One region of the Psychrobacter sp. AOP7-B1-24 genome, then DNA from elsewhere that is predicted to be linked to it. Evidence: predicted binding sites of a transcription regulator. Region 1 holds the regulator's gene; the other holds the start of a gene.
What was found. The regulator PhoB, encoded in region 1, activates phosphate uptake and scavenging genes when phosphate is short. The targets are predictions, from matches to a motif close to TGTCATNAANCTGTCATAA.
Positions count from the first base shown of each region.

Region 2: pstS (phosphate ABC transporter substrate-binding protein PstS) is a predicted target of PhoB. The motif match lies at 5,452-5,470, and genes of this name have one in related genera.

Region 1 covers NZ_JBQSVL010000049.1:5,396-13,277, reverse strand. Annotated here, with positions in the region: gene ACT3QP_RS10240 (acetoin reductase) at 198-1,007, shown strand; gene ACT3QP_RS10235 (isochorismatase family protein) at 1,243-1,818, shown strand; gene ACT3QP_RS10230 (HD domain-containing protein) at 2,086-2,733, shown strand; gene ACT3QP_RS10225 (DUF1287 domain-containing protein) at 2,853-3,452, shown strand; gene asd (archaetidylserine decarboxylase) at 3,617-4,453, opposite strand; gene dtd (D-aminoacyl-tRNA deacylase) at 4,571-5,026, shown strand; gene phoB (phosphate regulon transcriptional regulator PhoB) at 5,173-5,877, shown strand; gene phoR (phosphate regulon sensor histidine kinase PhoR) at 5,941-7,026, shown strand; gene ACT3QP_RS10200 (M23 family metallopeptidase) at 7,034-7,624, opposite strand.
Region 2 covers NZ_JBQSVL010000001.1:98,516-106,397, reverse strand. Annotated here, with positions in the region: gene ACT3QP_RS00440 (EamA/RhaT family transporter) at 1-406, shown strand, start outside; gene ACT3QP_RS00435 (fructose bisphosphate aldolase) at 577-1,467, shown strand; gene ACT3QP_RS00430 (hypothetical protein) at 1,591-2,694, shown strand; gene thiC (phosphomethylpyrimidine synthase ThiC) at 2,737-4,848, opposite strand; TPP riboswitch at 5,096-5,240, opposite strand; gene pstS (phosphate ABC transporter substrate-binding protein PstS) at 5,542-6,702, shown strand; gene pstC (phosphate ABC transporter permease subunit PstC) at 6,877-7,830, shown strand.

The sequences.
Region 1 (7,882 bases):
GAGAATTAACTATTCTAGAGAATAGTTTTATCAAGAATCTAGTCGGAGTAAGCTTCTTTGTAAAGCTTGAAATAGTGAATGGAGCGTTAAGTGTTTATTTATGATAATCTGATTAAGTGCACTATAGACTTGAATAGTGATAACACAGACTAGCTATTTTTCTTAGGTAAACTAATGATAATAATACGAGGTCGATTATGTCAGACAATCAGAACACTCAAGAATCCAAAGCAATTTCAACAAAAGTTGCAGTAGTCACCGGCTCAGCAGTTGGTTTAGGAAATGCAATTGCGACACGGTTAGCGAATGACGGTTTCAAAGTTGTGCTACATGATATCAATGAAGAGAACCTTAAAAAGGCAGAGAAGACGTTGGCTGATGCTGGTTTTGACGTTAGCGCTGTAGTAGGTAATGTGCTAAAACGTGATGACCAGTTTAATGTGGCGAAGCATGCGGTAGATAAATTCGGCCGCTTAGACGTCTTTGTCAATAACGCAGGCGTAGAATCTGTGTCTCCTTTTTTAGAGATTGAAGAATCAGAGATTGATAGGGTGCTTGATATTAATATAAAAGGGGTCATTTTTGGCACACAAGCTGCTGCTGAACAAATGAAGACTCAAGAAGGTATTGGCAAAGTTATTAATGCTTGTAGTATTGCCGGTCATGAAGGTTATGAGATGTTGAGCCTTTACTGTGCCAGTAAGTTTGCTGTACGTGCATTTACTTATGCGACTGCTAAAGAGTTGGCGAAGTATGATATTCGTGTCAATGCTTATTGTCCAGGGGTGGCTGATACGCCGATGTGGGAGCGAATTGATCAAGCGTTCGTCGAACATAAAGGGTATGAGCCTAAGCAAGCGTGGAAAGAATTTACGAACGGGATTTTGGCTGGTCGTCCACAACAGCCCAATGATGTCGCAAACTTAGTATCATTTTTAGCATCGGAAGACTCAGATTATATCACTGGGCAAACCATTTTAACGGATGGTGGTATGGTATTTAGATAAAATTACCAAGTGATACATGGTTGAACGTCAAACCTAAATTTAAACAATCTAATCGAAGAGTAAGGGCCTTACATTTATTGTGAGGCCTTTTTTATATTATTGATAACGAAAAGATATCTTCATTGACGCACTGAACAAAGTATGACTAAATAAGAGTTGGTTCAACAGTGATAATATTCATGATAAAACTAAAACGGATTTGAATTATAAACGTCAGTTGTACAAGGAGTGTGCTATGTCTACTATGATTACCGATCGTACCTATCGAATCGCCCGCGAAAACACGCAAGCCATGATTATTGATGTGCAAGAGCGTCTTACCCCGCATATTTATGACCACGAAAATATTGTTAAAAAAATAGTGACGCTTATCAAAGGTCTGCAAGCGCTTAATGTGCCTATCATGCTTAATGAGCAATATAAAAAAGGGCTAGGTGATACCTTGCCAGAAATACGTGAGGTATTAGAAGGTACTAATACCAAAAGCTTTGAAAAAGTAACGTTTAGCGCTTGTGATAACGATGATTCATGGCATTATCTAGCGCAACAGAATCGCAGCATTGTTTTATTATTTGGAGTAGAGGCGCATGTCTGTGTGTTACAGACCGCGCTGGATTTACTCGATAACGGTATGCAGCCTGTTATCATCGGAGATGCGGTTGGCTCGCGCTTTCCTTATGATAAAAAGCAAGCCATTCGCCGTATTCGTCGGGCAGGTGGTGTGATTACCACGGTTGAAACCGTTTTGTTTGAGCTGTGTCGTAGCAGTAAAGACCCAGCCTTTAAAACCATCAGTAACTTGATTAAGTAATTTGTGATGCTAGGTATTATTGAGCCATTATTGATCAATCAGAATCATACAAAATTTGTTAATAAAATTCTGTAAATAGTCGTGAACGAGATAGCGCTTGATAGTATCAGCGCTATTTTTATATCTAGAGTGTATCCTTATTTAAAACCAGTGATAAAAATAGAGTCAACGCAAGGTACCGTTTAATACTATGTATAATAGATATCCTTGCGTTCAAAAGACCTTAATCTAAGGCGCAATCAATCCATAGAAAAACTAGAGAACAGTATGTCAGTAGTCACTCCAGCGCCATCTACTAAGCCTTTATCGTTGACTGATTCAAATTACGCAAAAAACATTAAGATAGATGATGTAACCCATTTTTTATTAGAGTTAGATGCGCTAAAACGGGTCAATCGTCGTAGCTACGTGACGGGTACGACTCGTAAAGAGAACTCTGCTGAACATTCTTGGCATTTGGCCATGGCGTGCTGGTCAATCGCTGAGCAGTTTGAGTTGGATGTCAATCATGAGAAATTATTAAAACTCACATTGGTACATGATTTGGGTGAGATTGATGCGGGTGATACTTTTCTTTATGCCAGTACTCGTAGCACGGCACACGTGGAAGAGCGCGAAGGTATTGCTCGATTACAAGCGGAGCGTGGCAATGGTATTGCAGATTTATGCGAGGTTTGGGAAGAGCAAGAGACGGGCGATAGCAAAGAGACGCAGCTGCTAAAAGTGGTTGATCGCCTGTTGCCTTTTTTACTCAATCTAAATACTGAAGGAAAAACATGGATTGAGCTGGGTGTCACTCGCTCGCAAGTGAGTAATGCGCATAATTTTATCAAAGAGAGCTTTCCTAGTATTCATGATTGGCTGTCAAAAAATATTGAATATGCGACTCAGCAAGGGTGGTTAGTTGATTTGTAATTTTCAAGTAGTTCGAAATTAATAGTTTGGTTGCTTAAAGATTTTACAACTTACTTATTCTTTGTACGTGTTAGTGTACTAGGATATATATTCAATGAAAAAGAGATGGTTAAATGAGAATGTCTGTAACTTATAAAACACTATGCAAATCACTGATCTTAGTCAGTGCATTGGGTTTAGCGCAAATATCTCAAGCGACGACCTCCATCAGTAGTGGTGATAAATTGGCGAACGATGCCAAAAAGCAAATCGGTGTGACCACCAGTTATGATCCTGCTTATCGTAAATTAGAGTTTCCGCGTGGTGATGTACCGATAGAAACTGGCGTCTGTACCGATGTTGTCATTAGAGCTTATCGCCTGCAAAACATCGATCTACAGCAATTGGTCAATCATGATATGAAGTCCAACTGGTCAAGCTATCCAAAAAGCTGGGGACTAAAATCCACGGACAAAAACATCGACCATCGCCGTGTACCCAATCTTGAAGTGTTTTTTGAGCGTCATGGACAGAGCTTATCGATTACGGATAAAGACAGTTTCCAAGCAGGAGATATCGTGTCATGGCGTCTGCCGAATGGCAACTTACCACACATAGGTATTGTCTCAGACAAAATAGCTGATGATGGTACACCCCTTGTCATTCATAATATCGGGCGCGGTACGCAAGAAGAAAATATCTTATTCGCTTATCCGATTCATAAGCACTTTCGATACTAAGGTGCTTTCGATACTAAGGTGCTTTCGATATCTTTCAATACTGAAGCGCTTGCATTATGAGTCGTTACTCTTAATATCAGTATCAGAAAAAGCCAGCCAAAAGCCCAGTTAAACGTCATGATTTGCGTCTAACTGGGCTTTAGTTTTTGTGCGAAAGGACGGCCTTACTTGGTGTTGGTATTGCCCAATAACTGTCCCATTTGCACCACACTATTGGCTTTCATACTTTCTTGCCAGTCAGCTTTTGCGGCTTTTGGCAATACGACAATCGCCGTTGAACCTAAGTAAAAACGGCCCAGCTCATCACCTTTTTCAAAGCTCATGTCATGATCGGCTTCTTGAATGTCATCCGTACGGGCAATCTTACCTGTCGCTACCGTTTCGATACCTGCGACAATCATCGCTCCGACCATCACCACGGCTGCTTTGCCATATTTAGTATCAAACATGCAAACCAAGCGCTCATTACGCGCAAACAAGTCCGGAATATTCGCTGCAGTGGTCGTATTGACTGAAAATAGCGTCCCAGGGACGTAGCGTGTCTTGGTCAAAGTGCCATCGAACGGCATATGGACGCGGTGATAATTACTAGGTGCTAGATAAACGGTCGCAAAGCTACCATCAGCAAAATAATGGCCATCTTCGCTATCAGCGAGTAGCTGCCCGACATCATAATAGCGACCTTTGGCTTGGAGCAATTTATGGTCTTCAATCTGACCCAATTGAGAGATGATACCATCAGCAGGGCTGACAATGCCGTCAGCAGTCGTATCGATAGGGCGAGCATCGTCTTTTAGTTCACGAGTAAAAAAATCATTGAAACTCTCATAGGCATTAAAGCTCTGGCGCTCATACTCATCCAAACTGACATGGTAAGCTTTAGCAAAGCTACGGATAAATGCACGTTTGACATAGGGGTGGCGGCTTGCGGCTAGGCGCCCAGCGACTTTACTTAGCTGCTGCTGCGGGACAAGCTGTTGCAAGGTGGTGAATAAATTCATAATGAGGTTACCAAAGTAAAATAAAGTTCAATGTAATAATTAACGGGTAAGTGAATGGCTGCATTTTATCATGGACAGCATGTTATTGTATGAGCATAATCTGTAAGGAGTCCGTAAATGAAAGCGCTTATACAACGAGTGAAGGGTGCCAGTGTTACTATCGATGGATACTGTGTGGGTTCTATTGAACAAGGCGTGTTGGCTTATATTGGTTTGGGTCACGATGACACGCTACAAAGTGCACAGAGAATGGTCGATAAAATCCTGACGTATCGTATTTTTGAAAATGATGATGACCCTGCTAAATATGGTAAATTGGATAAAAATGTCCAACAAATCACTGGTGGATTATTACTGGTCTCACAATTTACTCTAATGGCAAAGACAGACAAGGGGCGCCGTCCTGACTTTGGCAATGCCATGGCTCCTGATGCCGCACGAGCATTGTTTGCACAACTGGTCGCTTATGCTGAGACACAGTATTCAAAAGTCGCTACTGGTCAGTTTGGCGCTGATATGCAAGTATCGAGCATCAATGATGGGCCGTTAAATTTCTTATTAGAAGTAAATTAAACGCTTGAATTCGATGTTAAGGGTAAGACATTTAAAACAAATGTCATTAAGCTGTCATAATTAATCCGTCTAATAGATAAAATCTGGCGAGCGACTAACGCCTTTGTTATAAGTTGAATTTTGTTATCTAACGCTGAGAATACCGTATGTATAATGAGCAAATTTTAATTGTTGAAGATGAGCCTGCGATTCGTGAAATGATTGTCATGACGTTAGAAATGGCTGGGTTTGATAGCTTACAGGCAGTTGACGTGTCAGAAGCGCATCAACAAGTGGTTGATCATAGACCTGCGCTTATTTTGCTAGATTGGATGCTCCCTGGCGACAAAAGTGGCGTTGATTTTTGCCGTATGCTAAAAAATGATGAGATATTGTCTGAAATCCCCGTTATTATGTTAACGGCCAAAAGCGAAGAAGATAGCAAAGTTCATGGCCTCGATGCGGGTGCTGATGACTATATGACCAAGCCATTTTCTACACGTGAGCTGATATCTAGAATAAAAGCGGTATTACGTCGCAGTAGTGCGCTGAGTAGTGATAAACCTATCGAAGTTGGAAAGCTAAGTTTAAACACCAAAAGCCAGCGCGTGACAGCTGCTGGCAAAGTCATCGAGGTTGGACCCACTGAGTATCGATTGCTGGCATTTTTTATGAGTCACCCAGAGCGTGCCTATACGCGGACACAGCTGCTAGATCAAGTATGGGGCGGCAATGTCTATATTGAAGACAGAACCGTTGATGTACACATTAAGCGTTTGCGCACATTATTGCGCCCGCATCAGTGTGATACGTTAATACAAACGGTGCGTGGCACAGGCTATCGATTTTCTAGCTTTATTGCACCAACTTAACCTATTACGAAAAGTGTGATAGTAATCGCGAGCTAACATCGTGAATAGTGGTAAGGATGACAAATGAGCAAGAGTATGCCAATAAATAATAATCAACAGGGTGCGGTAGATCCAGCTGCCCAGCAACAGGCTACAGAACAACTCAAAAAAATCAGCAGCGCCGTACAAGCCTTAGGTGATGCCGTTATATTGCTCAATGACAGTGATGGTTTAGAGTGGTGGAATCAGGCGGCAGAAGATTTACTGTTGCTACAACCAACGGATAAAAGTCAGAGTGTTTTTGACTTTATTCGTGCGCCTGAGTTTCGTCAATACTATCAGTCAGTACCGATACCGAACGATGGTGTTCATATAGAATCATGGCGAGATGCTAAGCGTTACCTAAAGTGCGAAATTACGTCGTTCGGTGATGAAAAGCTGCTCATTATTTACGACGTAACACGATTGCATAACTTAGAAGAAATGCGCCGCGATTTTGTTGGGAATGTCTCACATGAATTGCGTACACCGTTGACGGTGATGATGGGCTATCTAGAAAACTTCTCGCATCAGCCTGATATGCCGCCGCAGTGGCGACGTGGCTTTGAGCTGATGACCCAGCAGACGGCACGTATGAATAGAATTGTGAATGATCTACTGCTGCTATCTCGTATCGAAATAGAAGAAACGCATGAGTTCAATTATATTGATATGACCAAGCTACTGACACATGTGTATGATGATGCGCAAGCTTATAACCAAGCGTATGGTCATACCATTCATTTACAAATAGACACTTATGACGGGCTGCAAGGTTCAGAGATGTACTTAAATAGCGCCCTATCTAATTTAGTAATTAATGCTATCAAATATACGCCGAAAGGTGGTGATATATCCATCAGTTGGACGAAGACGTCAGAAGGCTGTAAGTTCGCTGTTGAGGATAATGGTATTGGTATTGCTCCTGAACATATCGCACGTTTAACAGAACGTTTTTATCGCATTGATAAAGGTCGTAGCCGTGCTACTGGTGGAACAGGGTTGGGCTTAGCAATTGTAAAACATGTGTTATACCAACATGAGGCCAACTTGCAAATTGATTCAGTAGAAGGGGTTGGCTCGACATTTAGCATGGTATTTCCAGCCACTTACGTTCGATCCGCACCCTAAACAGCCCTTACTCTTTTTGCAACAGTGGGTATGGGTTAACGGCACTACCGTTAATATAGATACCATAATGGAGATGGGGCGGTGTGCCTTTGGCATTGCCGCTATCGCCTACATAACCAATCGTATCGCCAACATTGACCCAGTCATCGGGGTCGATATCAGCATAGTCTTCTAAATGCGCATAGTAATGCCCTGCGCCGCCAGGCCCAACGACCACCACCACGAGACCGCCTAAATTATTCTCACCGACCTTACGGACGATGCCTTGCGTTGCCGACTGTATCGGAGTGCCGCGCGCTGCAAAAATATCAATGCCCTCATGCGAGCGACCTTGACTACGTGCTGCACCCCAAGTATCGGTTAGGTTTTGTCCTGGCAGTGGGCTCGGTAGGCTGTTTTCTGTAGGTAGCTCTTGTTGTAATAAGCTAAGTTGTTGCCATTTAGCGACCACGAACGACTGTGCCTGTTGACTAATACTGGGCAGCAGCTTATCAAAGACAAATAGTAGCGCGATTAACACAGCTGCCTTGATCAGTACGCTTAATACGCGACTGAAACAAGAAGGCGTTGGTGGCTGGTCTCGTTTATCTGCTAGCATTGATCTCTCTTAAATGTCTTGTGATATTTAACTTTTATTATAGAAGTCTTGTCACTTAAGGTCTGTATCGCATTGTTATTTATCATATTGTTATCTGTGGCTATTTATTAGGGCGTGTTGAACATTCACAAATAGTCTCTGTTAGTGCCATGGTCGAATGTTCAACACGCCCTAGTAATAAAGATATATAAACATCATATTTACGTGTTGATAAATGGTTGTTACCGCCCAATCATGTCAGCTATGTTAAGATAAAAG
Region 2 (7,882 bases), on a different contig from region 1:
ATTATGGTTATTTGGGGTGTGGGCAGGCTATGGTCTTATTGATATCTTGTTTAAACAGGTTGCCAAACAAGGCACAGCCTTCGCGCTCACGTTATTTGTCAGTTTCGGCTTGGCTGGATTACTGCTATTTATCTATTTACTTATCACTCGTGTGCGCTGGCAAGGAACTGCGCTAGCAGCAGGACTGCTATTAGGCGCACTAAATATGGGTAATATTTATGCTTATGTACGGGCCCATCAAGTAATGCATGACTCTCCTAGTATCGTCTTTACTGGTATGAATGTTGGTGTTATTGCGGTAGCGACTTTGATTGGTGTTGGCATATTTAAGGAACATCTCAATCGTATTAATATATTGGGCTTGTTCTTAGCTATTTGCTGCGTGGTCTTACTATTTTTAGCTTAACGATTTTAGCCTAAAGGCTTGAATGTGGTCATGATTTTACTAAGGTTTTAACTGAGAAAATATAGGCAGATGACCTATCCTATGATAAGGTTAGCTACAATAAATAGAGCTGACAACAAGCATTTTTCTTAGTAATACCTGATAATTAATAAAAATAGGATGCACATTCAATGGAATACGACAAGCAATTACAACGTATAAAAAACAGCTCAGGCTTCATCGCAGCGCTTGATCAAAGTGGCGGCAGCACACCAAAGGCGTTAGAGAATTATGGTGTCACTAGTGCAGACTACAGTGACGACTCGGCTATGTTTGATTTGGTACATGAGATGCGTGCTCGTATCATCACTTGTGATTCATTTGATAATGAGCGTGTCCTTGGCGCTATTTTATTTGAAGATACTATGGATCGTAAGATTAATGACAAGCCAACGGCCAATTATCTGTGGGAAGATAAAAACATCGTACCATTTCTAAAAGTAGATAAAGGGCTGGCTGAGCAAATGAATGGCGTACAAGTCATGCGTCCGATGCCAGACCTAGATGTATTATTAGACAAGGCAAAAAACTATCCTGTGTTTGGCACTAAAATGCGCTCAGTAGTCTATGAGCCAAACGTCGATGGTATTGAGCTGGTGGTACAGCAGCAGTTTGATGTCGCAAAGCAAATTATCTCAAAAGGTTTGATGCCTATCGTCGAGCCAGAAGTGGATATCAATGGTGCACAAAAACATGAATGCGAAGTTATATTGAAAGCCAGTATTCTACAAAATCTGGATCGTTTGAATGACGAGCAGCAAGTCATGCTAAAGCTGACATTGCCTGAAGAGGCAGGATTTTACCAAGAGCTGATTGAGCATCCAAAAGTGTTAAAAGTCGTGGCCTTGTCAGGTGGTTATAGCCGTAGCGATGCCTGTGCTAAGCTGAAGCAAAACCCAGGTATGATAGCGAGCTTCTCGCGCGCCTTTACTGAGGGTTTGAGTAAGCAGCAAAGTGATGAAGCATTTTCTGCAACTATCAATAATTCGATCGAAGAGATCTATGAGGCGTCGAAGGTTTAAAGTTAAAGATTGAAATCGAATTCGTAATCCCAGTAAATACTATGTTTACTGGGATTTTTTTATAGTTTTCATTATTAATAAATAGTAGACTTTTATTTATTTTTAATAAGGCTGAGAAATATTGTGTTTCGATTTACTATCATAGGGTTGTTGTTACTAAGTTGGAGCGTTGCTAGCCAAGCTATTGAACCCGTCAGCTATTCAGGAACTTGGGCGAATGCTGCTTATTTCAATAAGAGTATTGATGTCATATCAGAGTCAGTCGACATTGATGTTATAGAAGACGCTAATAATTATACGGTAACCTATGAGCTATATAACAATCGTGAAGGTCTACAATTCCCATTAGTGCTTGAGGTGTTCGATGGTTTGGATAGTTTTGAGCAAAGTGATGATTTCAAAATCTCTATAGACGGTCAATCAGTGCCCGTTGAGGTACTTACCGAAGATGATACTGTGCTTGATACGGCTGACTTTTATTACTCATCTACAGATACAGATACAGATACAGATACAGATACAGATGCTCAAGCGTTTAGAGCAGAGTCCAAATATATCAACGTCAATTTATCACAAGGACTACACACCGTTATAGCTACTTATGATGCGCATCCACACTATTATGGTAGTGATTGGACGGCAAGACATACCTACTCATATAGCTTAAAGCCTATGCAGCAAAGTGATGTACAGAGCCAGCGATTTCAAGGCTCAACCATCACCCTAAATTTTGATGGTGATACGGATCATGTCACTGTCGATATCGATAATGAAGAAACGGCATTATCTGTGAATCAACCACTACATTTCAATGATAACCTTGCGAAAGAGATTGATTTTATTATTCAAAAACCACTGAATCCATTGGCTAAGGTATTAACGGCTGTCTCACCATTTGTCACTTTCATTGCGTTGTTCGCGCTAGGTATGCGGCATTTGCGCAGGATGCGTCGATGTGAAGAGTCTCAGCCTGAGGGTCTTTGGGTGGTCCTACTAACTGGTGGGTTCCTAATCCCTTTTCTGAGTTTGATTGCCTATTATGTTTTTCTATTAGTGACGGATATGGTGATTGGTAAAGGGGCAACGGGAGAGAGTCGAGCTTTATTTTCTATTTGGGTTTTGCCATTGGGTTATATTGTGTTGACACCTATCTATCTGGTGATTAGCTTTGTGGCTTTGATAGAGATTAAAAGGAATAATAAAAAAAAGCTTGAACCTAGTGACTAGGTCCAAGCTTCTTGAGTTAGCCAGTTTTTAGCAAATAGAGCATCATACCTCTGTATATAACTGACGTCCTTCGCTATTGTATTTCTCGGTCATCTCAGCCATACCTTTACTAACTTCATCAGCACTGGCTTCTCCAACTTGACGAACCAGCTCGGTATCTACTTCTTTGATTAAGTGACCTGCATCAGTTAAGTCACCGGTTTGTGGCGTGACTTTATTGGCAGCAGCTTTATCTAAACCTGCTGCATATTCACGCACATTTTGGGTGATTTTCATTGAGCAGAATTTTGGCCCACACATCGAGCAGAAGTGTGCTGACTTATGAGCGTCTTTTGGCAATGTTTCATCATGGAACTCACGCGCAGTATCAGGGTCGAGCGCCAGGTTGAACTGATCGTCCCAGCGGAATTCAAAACGCGCTTTAGACAGCGCATTGTCACGAGACTGTGCCCCTGGATGCCCTTTGGCTAAATCAGCGGCATGGGCCGCAATTTTATAAGTGATAATGCCGTCTTTGACATCCTTTTTATTGGGTAAACCCAAGTGCTCTTTTGGTGTGACGTAGCAGAGCATGGCAGTACCAAACCAGCCAATCATCGCCGCACCAATGGCGCTAGTAATATGGTCATAGCCGGGTGCGATGTCCGTGGTCAATGGCCCTAAAGTATAGAAAGGTGCATCCTCACAAATCTCAAGCTGCAAATCCATATTCTCTTTAATACGGTTCATGGCCACGTGACCTGGGCCTTCAATCATCACCTGTACATCATGCTTCCATGCGATTTTGGTTAGCTCGCCAAGGGTGCGCAGCTCGCCAAACTGTGCTTCATCATTGGCATCTTGCAAGCAGCCTGGACGCAAGCCATCACCCAAGCTAAAGGCCACATCGTACTGCTTCATGATTTCGCAAATGTCTTCAAAATGCGTGTATAAAAAGCTCTCTTGATGATGGGCGAGACACCACTGCGCCATGATAGAGCCACCACGCGAGACGATACCCGTTAAGCGATTAGCAGTGAGCGGTACATAGCGTAGTAGTACGCCTGCATGAATGGTGAAGTAATCGACGCCTTGTTCTGCTTGCTCAATTAGTGTATCGCGGAAGATTTCCCACGTGAGGTCTTCTGCCACGCCATCGACTTTTTCGAGCGCTTGATAAATCGGTACGGTGCCAATCGGTACTGGCGAGTTACGAATCAACCATTCACGGGTTTCGTGAATATGGTTGCCAGTTGACAGATCCATGATGTTATCCGCACCCCAACGCGTGGCCCACGTCATTTTAGACACTTCTTCATCGATAGAAGAGCCTAGCGCTGAGTTACCGATATTGGCATTAATTTTCACTAAGAAATTGCGTCCGATAATCATCGGCTCAGACTCTGGATGGTTGATGTTGTTTGGGATAATCGCGCGACCTGCTGCTACCTCGCTACGCACAAACTCAGGGGTAATAGCCGTAGGGGTATTGGCGCCAAAGTTCTCACCATCGTGTTGACGCATATCGGTCAGCTCATGCTGTTTTTGCGTTTCACGAATGGCGATATATTCCATTTCTGGGGTGATGATACCGCGACGCGCGTAGTACATTTGCGTGACGTTGCCAGCTTTGCCATCGATATTTTTGGCACGGCGCGGTTTGTCGATGTGAGCGAATCTAAGGTTCGCAGTAGTGATATCACGGGCACGCGCTTGTCCGTATGAGCTAGACAATCCGCTTAATTGTTCAGTATCACCACGTTCATTTATCCAGCCTTCACGCAGCTTTGGCAAACCTTTTGTCAAATCAATTTCGACGTTGGGATCGGTATAAACGCCAGAGGTGTCATAGACATAAAAGGGTGGATTTTGTTCCCAATCGGCTTCGTCGACACCTTGTATAGGAGTAGGGTCTAGGGTAATTTCGCGCATCGGTACTTGAATGTCAGGGCGAGAGCCTTCGATATAGACTTTGCGAGAGGCTGGAAGTATACGATGTAAGTCGCGAGCATCTTCTTCGAATCGAGCATCACTTGCTGTGCGGTGAGCTGGCGTTTTTAGCGCATCCGCTTTTTTATCAGCTTTACTGTGGGTCGTTTGAGCGGGCTCTGAAGCAAGAATAGTGTCATCAGCTGGGATGTGAGTCTGTGCTGCTTGTACATTAGAAGTCGTCATATGCTGTCCTAGCGTGTTGGTTTTAAATAAAAGCAACACCGCCAGTAGCTGCGGGGGTGGCATCTGTAATCTAGACAATTTCAGTTTATGAACATCAGCCAACGACCAAACAGTGTCGTCGCGGATGATGTCGATGTAACCTTGGACGCAACTTTATATCGATACTCACGACTTTAGTAACGTCAAACGTATACTAAAACAGTCATGATAATAAAAAGGCATTTCTGCACGTCCTTTGTCATACATAACAAAGTGCTTAAGACTTCCCTGCGTCGGTACTAACCGCATCAGGTTTGGCGGGTGATCTCTCAGCGAATGTATCAAGGCGACTGGTTTAATAAAGTAAGTTTAATAAATCAGGCCAATCATACACCGCACCCCGAGTCTGTCAGTGTTGTGAATCAATTGAATATTAACAAAATTCTGCTCAGACGGCTAATGATATTTAGGGGCAGGTATTATGCGATGTATTGGTATTGATAAAACTGAATAAGTTTTCTTTATTAATATGAGATATTAAGTTGTTGAAAAAATTAAGATTATCGTTTATTTATGGTTTGAATGCTGCTGATAAATATAGGTGTAATAAGGTTGTCATTTAACTGTCATTAAACTGTCATAAAAACTTGGCAAGATAACTCGCATATCACAAACAATGCTTTTTTGTATGTTGTTAAACTTTAGGAGTCTTAAATGCGTTATTCGTTATTAGCAGTAGCCGTTAGTTGTACCTTAGTACTTACGGCATGTAATCAATCAACTGAAACGACAGAGTCTGCTGCTGATAGTGCTGTCGCGACTGAGACAGCCACTACCCAAACAGCAGGGTCTTCATCTGCCACAGATTTTAAATCTGCTGAAAATATCGCAATGAATATTACTGGTGCTGGTGCTTCTTTTCCGCAGCCTATCTATGCTAAGTGGTCTTACGACTACAACGCTGCGACTGGTGGTCAAGTGAATTATCAGTCAATCGGCTCTTCTGGCGGTATCAAGCAAATCCAATCAAAAACAGTTGATTTTGGCGCTTCTGATGCACCTATGACACCTGAAGAGTTAGATAAAGCTGGTTTGATTCAGTTTCCAACGGTTATCGGTGGCGTCGTACCTATCGTAAATATTGATGGTGTTGAGCCTGGCCAATTGCAGTTAGACGGTGAGACTTTAGCAAATATCTATCTAGGTAAGATTAACAACTGGAATGACCCTGCGATTAAAGCGACGAACCCTGATCTAACGCTACCTGATGCTGCGATTACTACTGTATTCCGCTCAGACGGTTCAGGTACTACCTTCAACTTCACTGATTATCTAGCAAAAGTGTCAACAGACTGGAAAGACAGTGTCGGCGTTGATAAGACAGTGAAGTGGCCAACTTCTGCCACTGGTGCAGGCGGTAAAGGTAACGAAGGCGTATCAAGCTACGTCAATCGTATGAAAAACTCAATCGGCTATGTTGAGTATGCTTATGCCAAGCAAAACAATATGTCACATACAGCCCTACGAAATGCAGCAGGTAACTTCGTGCAACCTTCTGCAGAAACGTTTGCAGCAGCTGGTGATATCGATTGGTCACAACAAGAAGGCTTTTATAAAGTTATCACCAACTCTGAGACCGAGCAAGCATGGCCAATCGCCGCTGCGACTTTCATCTTAGTACATAAGCAACCAGAAAACCCTCAGCAAGTGGCTGGCGTATTGAACTTCTTTGATTGGGCTTATACCCAAGGTGATGATGATGCCATGGCACTAGATTACGTTCCTTTCTCTGATACAGCCGTTGCGTTATTCAAAGATAAATGGAATGAAGTGAAGGGCAGTGATGGACAGCCAGTTTATACAGCAGCCCAGTAACTGATTTCTGTTAAATATTATTTAGCGTTTTTGCAGTTACCCTCTCGAATAACTATTCTCCGGTAGTTATTTGAGAGGTTTTATCACAGTAAATTTGCTCCTAAGCTTGCTGTGATAAAGCCCAATAAAGATTTCTAATATTTTGACTCAACCCTATTCAATGCTGAGACACTTATGAATGATTTAAGGTCCCAACTGGCCAAACAAAAACGCTACGATTTTTTGTTTGTCAATGCAACCAAAGCTTTTGCCATTCTTGTCCTAATGTCTTTAGGTGGTATTTTAGTCTCATTGATAGTCGGTGCATGGCCGAGTATTCAAGAGTTTGGTTTGGGCTTTTATACCAGCAATAACTGGGATACAGTTGCCAACGAGTACGGTGCATTGGCGCCTATTTACGGCACATTGATCACATCTTTTATTGCCATTTTAATTGCGGTTCCCGTCAGTTTTGGTATTGCCATATTTTTGACTGAGATGTGTCCAAAATTCTTAAAAAAACCGCTCGGTATTGCGATTGAGTTATTAGCAGGTATTCCCTCTATCATTTATGGTATGTGGGGATTGTTTGTATTTGCTCCTTTCTTTGGCGACCATATTCAGCCATGGTTCATCGAACACATTGGTCCACTGCCTATCATTGGCAAGCTATTTACAGGTGCGCCAATGGGGCTAGGTATGTTCACAGCATCTCTAGTACTTGCCATCATGATCATTCCTTTTATCGCAGCCACTATGCGTGATGTCTTTTCGGTCGTGCCAGACCTGCTTAAAGAGTCAGCTTATGGAATGGGCGCGACCACTTGGGAAGTCATGTTCAAGATTATCCTTCCTTATACCAAAGCTGGTGTGGTTGGCGGTGTCATTTTAGGGTTAGGTCGCGCATTGGGCGAGACCATGGCAGTGACATTCCTTATCGGTAATGCCTTTAATATCAGTCCAAGCTTATTTACCTCTGGTGTCACGATTACGTCAGCCTTGGCAAATGAGTTTGCGGAAGCATCGAGTGAGTTACATTTAGCCTCCTTGCTACATTTAGGCCTAATCTTGTTTGTGATTACCTTTATCGTGCTATCACTCGCTAAACTCATGCTGATGCGCATGGATCATAAAGCAGGCAATCGCTAATTGTTTGACTGCCACAGTTCGATTAAATCAATAAGTGTCGATGGTTATTGGT